DNA from 3 places in the Candidatus Pantoea multigeneris genome. Region 3 is predicted to be linked to each of the others. Evidence: predicted binding sites of a transcription regulator. Region 3 holds the regulator's gene; each other region holds the start of a gene.
What was found. The regulator LexA, encoded in region 3, represses DNA repair genes until DNA is damaged. The targets are predictions, from matches to a motif close to TNCTGTATGTACATACAGNA.
Positions count from the first base shown of each region.

Region 1: a site for LexA is predicted at 1,797-1,816, ahead of dinB (DNA polymerase IV). Genes of this name have one in related genera too.
Region 2: a site for LexA is predicted at 1,470-1,489, ahead of dinG (ATP-dependent DNA helicase DinG). Genes of this name have one in related genera too.

Region 1 covers NZ_VWXF01000008.1:189,271-193,459, forward strand. The annotation lists gene F3J40_RS18145 (hypothetical protein) at 1-779, shown strand, start outside; gene dinB (DNA polymerase IV) at 730-1,785, opposite strand; gene dpaA (peptidoglycan meso-diaminopimelic acid protein amidase) at 2,030-2,770, shown strand; gene F3J40_RS18160 (class II glutamine amidotransferase) at 2,741-3,508, opposite strand; gene lpcA (D-sedoheptulose 7-phosphate isomerase) at 3,597-4,175, opposite strand.
Region 2 covers NZ_VWXF01000001.1:801,733-805,921, reverse strand. The annotation lists gene F3J40_RS03765 (hypothetical protein) at 1-833, opposite strand, end outside; gene F3J40_RS03760 (tetratricopeptide repeat protein) at 848-1,279, opposite strand; gene dinG (ATP-dependent DNA helicase DinG) at 1,514-3,658, shown strand; gene ybiB (DNA-binding protein YbiB) at 3,708-4,189, shown strand, end outside.
Region 3 covers NZ_VWXF01000005.1:370,173-374,361, reverse strand. The annotation lists gene plsB (glycerol-3-phosphate 1-O-acyltransferase PlsB) at 1-1,361, opposite strand, end outside; gene F3J40_RS14465 (diacylglycerol kinase) at 1,489-1,848, shown strand; gene lexA (transcriptional repressor LexA) at 1,963-2,577, shown strand; gene dinF (MATE family efflux transporter DinF) at 2,679-4,001, shown strand; gene F3J40_RS14450 (CsbD family protein) at 4,151-4,189, shown strand, end outside.

The DNA of each region.
Region 1 (4,189 bases), on a different contig from region 3:
AGGCATTAGACGAAATTGCTGTAGCAGTGCTGATGGAAGGCGTGGGTTATGCCGCGGGTAAGCTGGCGGCCAAATTCTTTCGCAGTGCAAACAACGCGGTTGAGGCGATAAAAAATAATCCGGCACACCTGTCCAGCCCGGTGAAACTGTTACAGAACAGCGTCAAATCTTCGCTGAACATCCCCCGTAGTCTACTGAATCGCTCAATGTTAAGCCTGGAAAAAATTGATACATCAGAATTTATGGATGAGATCATTCTAAAAATCATGCGTTTTTTGCGGCGATTGAAACTGGACAAAGCTACCCATTCAGGAAGAGAGAGCCCGCTGGAAAACCTGCGACACCTGGAAGACTGGAGCGATTTTGATCTACAAAAAGCCTTTTTTTCGCCTTCTTCACCCCTGATCCCCCAAATAAAGGTGCAAGCCCCTTCCCGTGATACCTCACTCGCCAGCTCGATCAATGAAAATATCCTGAGCCCCAGCGCTACGTATATCGACCTCAACTCACCGGTTTATTCCGTTGCGCCCGCACTCAGAAGACTCTCGCACCAACTGATCCTCTTCCACACCTCTGATTCAGTGAAAATCAGTTCTTTTGCCGCTCGTGCCAGTGAAATTGGTTATTCCGCGGGGCTGAAACCGGTGCTGGAAAAAATTATCCGCCAGTTGATTACTGCTGGATTAAGAAACACGCGTCGGGACAAAGAAGCGCCAGAAAAAAATCAGCTTAGATTGCTAACAACAGCTGTCTCTCCAGATGTGATTCTACCAAAGTAACGTGCAAACCGACTAAGCGCACACCGCGCCCGCCTCTGCGTTCATCCCACGTTCGGCGGGCGACCTCAATCATGTCCTGCTTATTGAGGACTGGCCAGATGTGTTCCTGAGTGGTCTGCTGAAAATCGCTGAATTTTAACTTCACTCCCTGACGTGCTACCTGCTTATCAGGCCGGATCTGCGTCAGGCGGCGATCCAGTTCAGCATAGAGATAGTCGATAATACTCAGACAATCCTCCCAGTGATGAATATCCTCCGCCAGCGTGCGTTCAACCCCAAGGGACTTGCGTTCACGCTCGACCACCACATCACGATCGTCAGTGCCATTACTGCGCTCCCAAAGCACGCGGCCAAATTTACCAAAACGCTTCAGCAGCGTAGCCAGGTCGGCTTGCTGCACATCGCCACAGGTTTTTAACCCCATCTCCTCCAGCTTTTTTGCCGACACTTTGCCCACGCCTGGAATTTTTGCCAGTGGTAACGTCAGCAGAAAATCCGGCATCGCCTGGGGTGTAATGACATATTGTCCATTGGGCTTATTGAGATCGGAGGCAATTTTGGCGAGAAATTTCACCGGTGCCACCCCTGCCGAGGCGGTTAATCCGGTTTCACGATAGATTGTCGCGCGGATCTCCTCCGCGATACGCGTGGCCGACCCTTGGCAGTGTGGGCTGTCACTCACGTCGAGATAAGCTTCATCCAGTGAGAGAGGTTCAATAAAAGCGGTGTAGCGCTGGAAGATGTCGCGAATCTGTGCGGAAGCTTGTTTGTAGGCGTCATAGCGCCCTGGCAACAGGCGTAAATGCGGGCAGAGCTTTAATGCCATACCGGTGGGCATGGCGCTACGTACACCATATTTGCGTGCGGGATAGTTGGCGGTACTGATTACACCACGCCGCTCACGGCTGCCGCCAATCGCAATGGGAATATCACGCAATGAGGGATCATCGCGCATTTCTACCGCAGCAAAAAAGCAGTCCATATCGACGTGAATAATTTTACGCATACCCCCTCCAGCACTGGATAAGTATACAGTTAATCGACGAATCTGCAATCACCCCCCGCACAACGATGAATGTTTACAAAATTGTCGGCGTAATCCCGCCTTCTGGCAGGGAATTTCATCGGCGGCGGCTTGATAAAAAAATAAACAATGATAATGTTGCGCGGCGGATGCGGATATTTCCTATAACGCAGGCAGTGGCGCGCTCTGCGCATGGTTTTTACTATTATTCTAAGGTACACACAGCATGGGCAGAATCGCACTGATGTTTGCGATGATTCTGTTGCCAGCCCTCAGCATGGCAATGACTCCAGATGCGGTTCAAACGAACACGCCAGTGAGCAAAGAACTTAAACAGCAGTTACTGGGTACACCGGTTTATATTCAGATATTTAAGCAGGAGCGCGTGCTGGAACTGTACGGTAAAGTCGGCAGTCAGTACCGTCTGTTAGACACTTATCGCATCTGTAATTTCTCCGGCGGGCTCGGACCAAAGCGCCGCGAAGGGGACTTCAAAAGTCCGGAAGGTTTTTACAGCGTAAAACTCAATCAGTTAAAACCTGATAGCCATTACTATCGTGCGATTAACGTCGGCTTCCCCAATCAGTATGATCGGGATCACAATTACAGCGGTGCCTATCTGATGATCCACGGCGATTGCAAATCCATCGGCTGCTACGCGATGACCAACGCCTATATGGATGAGATCTTTACCTATGTGAATGCCGCACTGCGTAACGGTCAACCGGAAGTCAATATTGCTATCTATCCGTTCCACATGACAGACAGCAATATGAGAAATCATCGCGATTCGACGTACATCAGCTTCTGGCGTGAGCTACAGCCGGGCTATGCCTGGTTTGAAAAATATCACGTGCCGCCCAACGTTGCGGTTAGCAGTGGTCAGTATGTGATGAACAACAGCCCGGTGATTGTCGATCCCGCGGCCGCGTCCAAATCATTCCTGGCGCTCTCCAAGACAGAATAACGCCCACTCACCTGGCATAATCCGCTGCCAGGTTTCATTACTGGTCAGCGGCTGAGTGGCAATCACTGTCACCACATCCTGTGAAGAGGTGTGCCGCTGAAAATCAATCTCCACATCCTGATCCAGTAATCGTGCCTTGCCAAAAGGCGCGCGGCGGGTGATCCAGAACAGATTGGTGGAACAAAACGCCATCAGATAGCGGCCATCCGACAGCAGCATATTAAATACGCCCTTCTGTCGTAGCTCTGCGGCCAACTCACCAATATAACGAAACACCGCGGGCCACTGCCCTGGCGTGCGGGGATAACGCTCCGCCAGCTTATGTAAGATCCAGCAAAATGCCTTCTCACTGTCCGTTTCGCCTACCGGACGGAAGGTGCCCGTATCCAGCGTTTTGTACCCTTTCAACTGGCCGTTGTGGGCATAGGTCCAGTTACGGCCCCAAAGTTCGCGCGTGAAGGGATGGGTATTTTCCAGCGAGACTTCACCCCGGTTGGCCTGACGAATATGCGCCACCACCGAATGTGACTTAATCGGATATTCCTGCACCAGACGCGCAATGGGTGAATTGAAACTCGGGAGCGGATCTTTGAACGTCCGGCAGCCTTTGCCCTCGTAGAAGGTGATCCCCCAGCCATCTTTATGTGGCCCGGTGCCACCACCACGCTGTACCAGCCCGGTGAAACTAAAACAGATATCTGTCGGAACGTTGGCGCTCATTCCGAGCAATTCACACATAGCTTCTGCCTCATTCAAACATCTCCTGCCTGCGCAGGAGATAAAAGTGATTCTCGAATTGACTCACCAAACCCAGCCGCTGGCTGACTTATTTTGCCATCTCTTTTTCAATCAACAACATCAGGATGTGAATCACTTTAATGTGCACTTCCTGGATACGGTCAGCATAGCCAAAGTGCGGCACACGGATTTCAATGTCTGCGGTGCCTGCCATTTTTCCGCCGTCTTTCCCGGTCAGCGTAATGACTTTCATCCCCTGCGCACGTGCCGCTTCAATCGCTTTGATGATGTTTGCTGAGTTACCTGAAGTCGACAGACCCAGCAGCACATCACCGGAACGGCCAACGGCTTCAACATAGCGTGAGAACACATGGTCGTAGCCAAAATCATTACTGACGCAGGAGATATGGCTCACATCCGAGATAGCAATAGCGGGATAGCCAGGGCGGTTTTCGCGATAGCGACCCGTTAACTCCTCGGCAAAGTGCATAGCATCACAGTGAGATCCTCCGTTACCGCACGACAGCACTTTTCCGCCTGCTTTGAAGCTGTCTGCCAGCAATACTGCTGCACGCTGGATGGTATGGATATTTGCTTCATCGCTGAGGAAGTTGTTGAGCGTATCTGCTGCTTCATTGAGTTCAGCGCGAATGATGTCCTGGTACATAGGAGTTCCTTAGA
Region 2 (4,189 bases), on a different contig from region 3:
TTGAGATGATCAATGGCATGGTTCACCGCCAGCGCGGCAGTGGCCGTGGCTTTGGCTCCGACGTTGAAATAGCTAAACACCGAAGCATTGTCAAAATAGACCGATGCCAGCGTCCCCGCACTAAGCGCCCCCTGCACAATGGGTTCACCGTGGTTAGCCACCTGAATGGCACGGGTTTCAGATATGCCGCTTTTTTTGCCCAGCCAGTAAAGGGCATTTTTAATCGAGCTACCTTCCATTTTTAAGCCGGGTTGATCCTGCAATACGGCTTTGTAGTGCATGGCGCTAGTGGCGGCATCGATGGCGTTGGAGGCCAGATTCACCGCACCCATCGCCGCCATACCATAACCTGAACCGTTCATGGAGGCTGAAAGCATGGTCATAACGACCTGTGCGGTGGGGGCGGGGAGCTTGGCAAGACCTTCGATCAAGCTATTGCGGGCTATGTTCTTTTGCAACGTACTGATTGTCTGCGTGGATCGCTCCTGTTCGGCACGGTAAGCGGCCACCTGACTGGTGGGATCGGCCTGAGAGGTGGCCGTAGAAATCGAATCGGTACTCACTTGCCGGACGGTGGGTGAGGGGACTTCGTCCTGCCTGCGTAATGGAATACCGGTCGACGTGACATCCATTGTCTTGTGATCAAGCGAATGGGAGCGTGCGAACTGATATTTACCCCGCTTGGCAAACAGGGCTTTTCTGCTGTCTATTGCCGCCATTCCCATCTCTTCTGCGCTGGCCGGTGTGGCTGGCGCGGACGATGCGGCATTTGTCTGATTGAGCGCACTGGGACCTTGTGTGCCATGAATACCGGGCAATTGATCGATTGGCATGATGAACTCCTGAATTAATGGCCATTAAGGCTGAGCAGTTGTGCTTCGGCCTGAGCACGTAGGTCGGCAGAGTTTGCGTTAATCGCCGGGGGGAAGCTGGCCTGGACGGTTCGCTGAAAGGCAAGTACCGCGCGGGGGACATCGCGGAGGATTTGAAAACATTGCCCAGAGTGGAACCAGCTCCAGATATCTTGCGGATTAAGCTCAAGGCACTGATGGTAGAGCACTAATGCCTCGCGGTGGCGACCTTGTATTTTTAACGTACAGGCCAAAGCAAACAGGTAAGCAGGCTCCTGCGGGGCGAGCAGGCTAAGTAATGAAAAACAGGCGAAAGCCGTGTCGTAGTGTTGGTCATTAAAGGCCTGGTAGCCGCGTGCGTATACCGCTTCGCACTCTTCTTCGGGGAGGGGGAGGTGGTCCTGTTCTTTTTGTGGATGATTTTTCATTATTTTTCCATTTTTTTGATGTTGCAGTGCGCAAAGTAGGTGTGATCTTGCCGTGGCTAAGTTCACAGACATGGCGTGTATTTCTTTGCGAGTACAGACGACCAGAGAGAAAAAAACACGTGGTGATTGGCGGGGGGAAATTCTCGAGCCAGCGCGAAAAAATGCAGACGAAAGCTGACGCCAGCGCCGCTACTGTGTAAAAATACAGGCTGTTTTTCTTACCCAGTGATGACCATGGCCCTGACAGCAGCAGTAAAAACCCAGATTGCACAATGGTATAAAGCATTGCAGCAACAGGTGCCTGACTTTATTCCCCGCCCACCACAGCGACAAATGATCGCCGAAGTGGCGAAAAGCCTTGCCGGGGATGAAGGTCGTCATTTGGCGATCGAAGCACCAACCGGCGTGGGTAAAACGCTCTCCTATCTCATCCCAGGTATTGCGGTCAGCCGTGCAGAAGAAAAAAGCCTGGTGATCAGCACCGCTAATGTGGCGTTGCAGGATCAGATCTTCACCAAAGATCTGCCGTTGCTAAAAAAAATCATTCCCGACCTGACCTTTACTGCGGCGTTTGGCCGTGGTCGCTACGTGTGTCCGCGCAATCTGGCGGCGCTGGCGGCGGATGACGATCAGCAGGGTGATTTGCTGCTCTATCTCGATGAAGAGAACACGGTGAGCAGCACCAAAGAAGAGCAGGCCCAGTGCGGTAAACTGGCGAAGACCCTTGCGCAAGGGGCGTGGGATGGTCTGCGCGATCACACGGATATCGCCATTAGCGACAGCCTGTGGCAGCGGCTGTCCACTGACAAAGCCAGTTGTCTGGGTACGCATTGCCGCTGGTATCGCGAATGCCCGTTTTTTGTCGCCCGGCGAGAAATAGAGCAGGTCGATGTGGTCGTGGCTAACCATGCGCTGGTCATGGCCGCGCTGGAGAGCGAGTCGGTCTTGCCGCCGCCGAAAAACCTGCTGTTGGTGCTGGATGAAGGTCATCATCTGCCCGAAGTCGCGCGTGATGCACTGGAGATGAGCGCCGAAATTACCCCAGCCTGGTGGAACCTGCAGCTTGATCTGTTTATTCGTCTGGTGGAGAGCATCATGGCGCAGCTGCGGCCGAAATCACCGCCGCCGCTCACCAATCCTGAACGACTCAAAGGACATTGCGATGAACTGCGCGATCTCCTCGATCAAACCTGTCAGCAGTTACAACCACTGTTACCCGCCAGTAATCAACCCGGTGAGTATCGCTTTGTGTTGGGTGAACTCCCGGAAGCGTTAATGCTGCTCTGCGCCCGGCTGTTCAAACTGTGTGATGCCTTACGTGGGCTGGCGGAAGGGCTGATCAATGCCCTCGGCGAACAGACCGGAAAAGTGGATATTGTTCGACTACACCGGGCGTTATTGCAGCTGAACCGGCACTTCGGTGGCTTTGAGGCGGTGAGTAAGCTCTGGCGGCTGGCGGCGATGGAAAAAGCCTCCAATGCGCCTGTTTCCAAATGGGTGAGCCGTGAAGTGCGGGACGGGCAGGCCCATATGCTGTTTCACTGTGCCGGAATTCGCGTTAGCGATCAGCTGGAAAAACTACTGTGGCGTAAAATCCCGCACGTGGTGGTGACATCTGCGACTTTGCGTTCATTAAATAGCTTCAACCGCTTACAGGAAATGTCAGGCCTGCATGAAAAAGCGGGCGATCGTTTTGTGGCATTAGACTCGCCCTTCAGTCATGTCGATCAGGGCAAACTGGTGATACCACAAATGCACTTCGAGCCGCAGATGCAGCAAGAAGCGGAGCACATTGCCGAAATGGCACGTTTCTTCCGTCAGCAGGTGGCGGAGGAGAAACACAAAGGCATTTTGGTGCTGTTTGCCAGTGGCCGTGCCATGCAGCAGTTTTTAACCCATGTAACCGATCTGCGCCTTTCTATGCTGGTGCAGGGCGATCAGCCGCGCTATCGCATGGTCGAGCTGCACCGTAAACGGGTTGAGGCGGGTCAACTGAGCATTCTGGTGGGGCTGCAATCTTTTGCTGAAGGGTTGGATCTCAAGGGCGAACTGCTTTCACAGGTACACATTCATAAAATTGCTTTTCCCCCGATAGACAGTCCGGTAATTTTGACTGAAGGTGAGTGGCTGAAAAGCCTCAACCGCTATCCGTTTGAAGTCCAGAGTCTGCCCAGCGCTTCATTTACGCTGATTCAGCAGGTAGGCCGTCTCATTCGCAGCCATAACTGCTTCGGTGAGATAGTGATTTATGATCGGCGGTTGGTGAGTAAAAATTATGGTAGCCGGTTACTGGCGGCCTTGCCGGTGTTCCCGATTGAGCAGCCACCGGTCCCCTCGGCTGAGGTAAAAAAGACGCGCACGCGCAAAAAAGTGCGTTAACAACCCAGGCTTTGTCACCAGTATGGGTGGCCCTTTTTGGAAGCGAATCATGGAACTGAACAAAATCATTAAAGAGATCGGGCGCGGTAAAAATCATGCGCGTGATATCGATCGGGACACCGCATTTTCCCTTTATACGGCGATGCTGGCGGGTGAAGTGGCCGACCTGGAGCTGGGCGCGGTACTGATCGCGCTGCGTATTAAAGGTGAAGGCGAAGAAGAGATGCTGGGCTTTTACCAGGCGATGCAGCAGCAGATGATGCGCCTGCAAGCCCCTGCTGAGCGTCCAGTCCCGATTGTCATTCCCAGTTATAACGGCGCACGTCGTCAGGGCAATCTGACCCCGCTGTTGGCTTTACTGTTGTCCCGTATTGGTTTTCCGGTGTTGGTGCATGGCGTGAGCGATGACGCCACACGTATCACCAGTGAAGCGGTATTTGCTGAGCTGGGTGTGCCTGCCTCCACCCACGCCGCTGAGGCACAGGCCCGGTTGGATGCAGACCAACTGGTGTTTATGACCATTGATCACCT
Region 3 (4,189 bases):
ACCATCTGCAAAAAGCCCTCTTTTTCTTTTACCGCGCCACGCAGTTCTTTGGCGTAAGTCCCGACTTCCATCACATGCTCATAACCGATGTAGATCGGAACCAGTGTGATAGGACGATTGCCGCCACGCAGCATGGCTTGCAGCGTCATAGCCAGCGTACCGGTTTTCGGATCAAGCAGACGGCCCGTGCGTGAGCGTCCTCCCTCAACGAAATACTCCACCGAGTAGCCGCGGCTGAACAGTTCACCCAGGTATTCACGGAACACTGTCGCGTAGAGCTTATTGCCCTTAAAGGTACGGCGAATAAAGAAGGCACCCAGGCGGCGGAAAATCGGGCCGGCTGGCCAGAAGTCCAGATTGACGCCAGCGGCGATGTGCGGCGGCACCAGGCCCTGGTGATAAATGACATACGAAAGCAGCAGGTAATCCATGTGGCTGCGGTGGCACGGCACATAGACAATTTCATGGCCGTCCTGCGCTAACTGCCGGACGCGCTCAGCACCATGCACGTTAATGCCTTGGTAGAGACGGCTCCATGTCCAGCTCATCACACGGTCAGTGAGTTTAATGGCTTCGTATGAGAAGTCAGCCGCGACTTCTTCCATCATTTCTACCGCATTTTGCTGCGCTTTCTCGTGGGAGATTTTTTTGCTACGCGCTTCATCTTCAACCGCTTTTTCAATCGCTTTCGACTGAAGTAGCTTATTGAACAGGTCCTGACGTGCAGGCAAACGCGGCCCAACTGCGGCCAGGCGCTGACGAGCAAAATGAATACGTGCAACGCGTGCCAGTTTATGGGCGATAGATTTATCCGTACCGTGCTGGTTAGCCATGTCGCGCAGCGAAACGGTAGGGGAGAAACGAACAAAGCTGTCTCGACCATGCCGAAGAATAGCGATAAGCTTCTGCAGGCCGTTAAGTACCTGTAAATACGGCGCTTCGTCACCAGGAACCTCGCGGCCTGGTGCGCGGCCAAACATCACAGTGACTGGCAGCATCTGCACGTCCAGTTCCTGATTGCTACGGTGCAGATCCAGGTAGTCGTGGAAGATTTTCACTGACTCCTGATTGGGCACGTAGTAAGGAAACAGCCGTGGTCCGTCATGAATAAATACATGGCGCGGTAGCACCACGCCGTCAATTTCCAGCGCTTCCAGCGGGTCAGGGAGATGGTGCTTCAGACACTGCGAACGCAGCGTCAGCAGGTCCGCCTTAGAATCATAAGGCAGCACATACATCACCGGACGACTGGGATCAATACCATGCTCGGAAACGGGATCTGTAGGGATAGACTTAGTTTTTACCAGCAAAGAGAGTGGTAAATTAAGTAATTTGTAATAGAGTTTACGCCAACCTGACATAGACAACATGAAGCCTCTTGTTAGCAAAGCGCCGCAAGCATAACAGAAAGCGCAGCGAAGATCTGTGGTGGCGCTATACGCAATCCACCCAGACAGTGACGTCAATATTTACAAAGGGTTCCACATTATGGCAAACACCAGTACGGGATTGATCCGTATTTTGCGCGCTGCGCGTTATTCCTGGCAGGGGTTGAATGCCGCCTGGCGACATGAAGCCGCATTCCGTCAGGAAAGTATCGTAGCGATTATCGCTATTATTATCACTTTCTGGCTGGATGTTGATCGGGTTTCCCGTATTTTACTCATCGGTTCCGTGGTGCTGGTCGTGATTATGGAGATCATTAACAGCGCCATTGAAGCCGTTGTTGACCGGGTAAGTGAAGAGCAACATCCCCTGGCAGGACGAGCCAAAGACCTGGGCTCAGCCGCCGTATTGGTCAGCATCCTACTGGCTGTTTTCGTCTGGGTCATGTTGCTTTGGCGCTAACTGCGATAGCGCTTCCAGAACCAGACAAATGGCTGTTTTTTCCTCTGTTTCGGTTCCCATTTATTAGATACCTGTATATACTCACAGCGACTGTATAAACAACCAGGGGGCGGGATGAAAGCGTTAACTACAAGGCAGCAGCAGGTCTATGATCTGATTCGCGACCATATCAACCAGACCGGTATGCCACCGACACGCGCAGAAATTGCCGCGCAGCTCGGGTTCCGCTCACCTAATGCGGCTGAAGAACACCTGAAAGCGCTGGCAAGGAAGGGCGTGATTGAAATCGTTTCCGGTGCATCGCGCGGCATTCGGTTACTTATGGAAGAAGAACAGCCTGAAGGCCTGCCGCTGATTGGACGGGTGGCTGCGGGTGAGCCTCTGTTAGCAGAAGAGCACATCGAAACGCACTATCAGGTCGATCCTGCGCTGTTTAAGCCTTCAGCGGACTTCCTGCTGCGCGTCAGTGGTATGTCAATGAAAGATATAGGTATTATGGATGGTGACCTGCTTGCCGTGCATAAAACCCAGGACGTGCACAACGGCCAGGTCGTCGTGGCGCGTATTGATGAAGAAGTGACCGTAAAGCGCTGGAAGAAGCAGGGCTCAATGGTGTATCTGCTCCCTGAGAACAGCGAATTCAAACCGATTGAAATCGACACTCGCGTACAATCACTGACGGTGGAAGGTCTTGCTGTTGGCATCGTGCGTAACGGTGAATGGATCTAATTCTCTCTGCTCCCTGATTTTCTCTCTGTTGCCGGCGTGTCTTTTCCTCCGGCAACATTGCTTCCTTGCCAAACAACGCCCTCAAAACCATGACACAGCTGATGCGTCTTTTTTCTGCCACTGACCAGCGACTCTGGCGGCTGGCATTACCAATGATTTTGTCCAATATCACCGTGCCGCTGCTTGGCTTAGTCGATACCGCAGTGATAGGGCACCTTAATAGCCCGATCTATCTGGGCGGTGTGGCGATAGGCACGACCATCACCAGCTTTATCTTTATGCTGCTGCTGTTTTTACGCATGAGCACCACCGGGCTGACGGCGCAGGCATTTGGCGCGGGCGATCGTGCGGCACTGGCGCGTGCGCTGATGCAGCCGCTCATGCTGGCTATCGTTGCTGGCGGACTGTTTATTCTGTGCCGTGAGCCCATCACGCAACTGGCGACGCATCTTATTGGCGGCGACGAGGCCGTACTGGAACAGGCGCGGATTTTCATTCATATCCGCTGGCTCAGTGCCCCCGCCACGCTAGCAAATTTGGTGATTCTCGGTTGGTTGCTGGGGGTGCAATATGCGCGAGCACCCGTCATTCTGTTGGTGGTTGGAAACCTGGTTAACCTGTTACTCGATCTCTGGCTGGTCGTCGGACTTGGCTGGCAGGTTGCGGGGGCGGCCACCGCTACCGCGGTCGCGGAGTATGTCACCTTTGCTCTGGGCATCGCACTGGTCTGGCGTGCATTGCGACAAAATCAGATTCCAGCTGCCCTGCTGTGGCAGGGATGGTGGCAGGATGTTTCGCGGCTACTCCGTTTAAACCGCGATATCATGCTGCGCTCTCTGCTACTGCAAATCTGCTTTGCTTCTCTTACCCTGATTGGCGCGCGAATGGGCGCTGAAATCGTGGCCGTGAATGCCGTATTACTGATGTTCCTCACCTTCACCGCCTATGCGTTAGACGGCTTTGCTTACGCGGTAGAAGCGGTATCTGGCCAGGCCTTCGGGGCTAAAGACAGCCAACAGTTGCTACTGGTGTGGCAAGCGGCCTGTCGTCAGGCGGGGATAGTCGCTGCGGCTTTCGCCATTATTTATTGGCTCCTGGGAGATGCCATTATCGCCCATTTGACTACGCTGCCGGGTTTACGTGAGTTAGCCCACCACTTTTTAGGGTGGCAAGCGATTATTCCGCTGGTGGGTGTCTGGTGTTACCTGCTGGATGGTGTTTTTGTCGGTGCAACGCGCGGCAGAGAGATGCGTAATAGCATGGCTCTGGCTGCGCTGGGCTTTATGCTGGCCGTATTACTGACGCCGTGGTTAGGGAACCATGCTCTGTGGCTGGCAATAACGGTTTTCCTCGGCTTGCGTGGTTTAACGCTGTGGATCATCTGGCGTCGGCTGTGGCAGCAGCAGCGTTGGTTCGTCCATTGATCGCCTGTGAACTAGGATAGTTCCCATTATTTCTACCTGTTCCGTATTCATCGCTATAATTAACTTAACTAACGGCAATTAGTCAGTGTTAATCACTACTTTTTACTGATTAATTAAGCGAAACGGCAACCATGACCAGGAGGTCAGTGATGAATAACGATCAAGTCAGTGGTAACTGGAAACAGTTC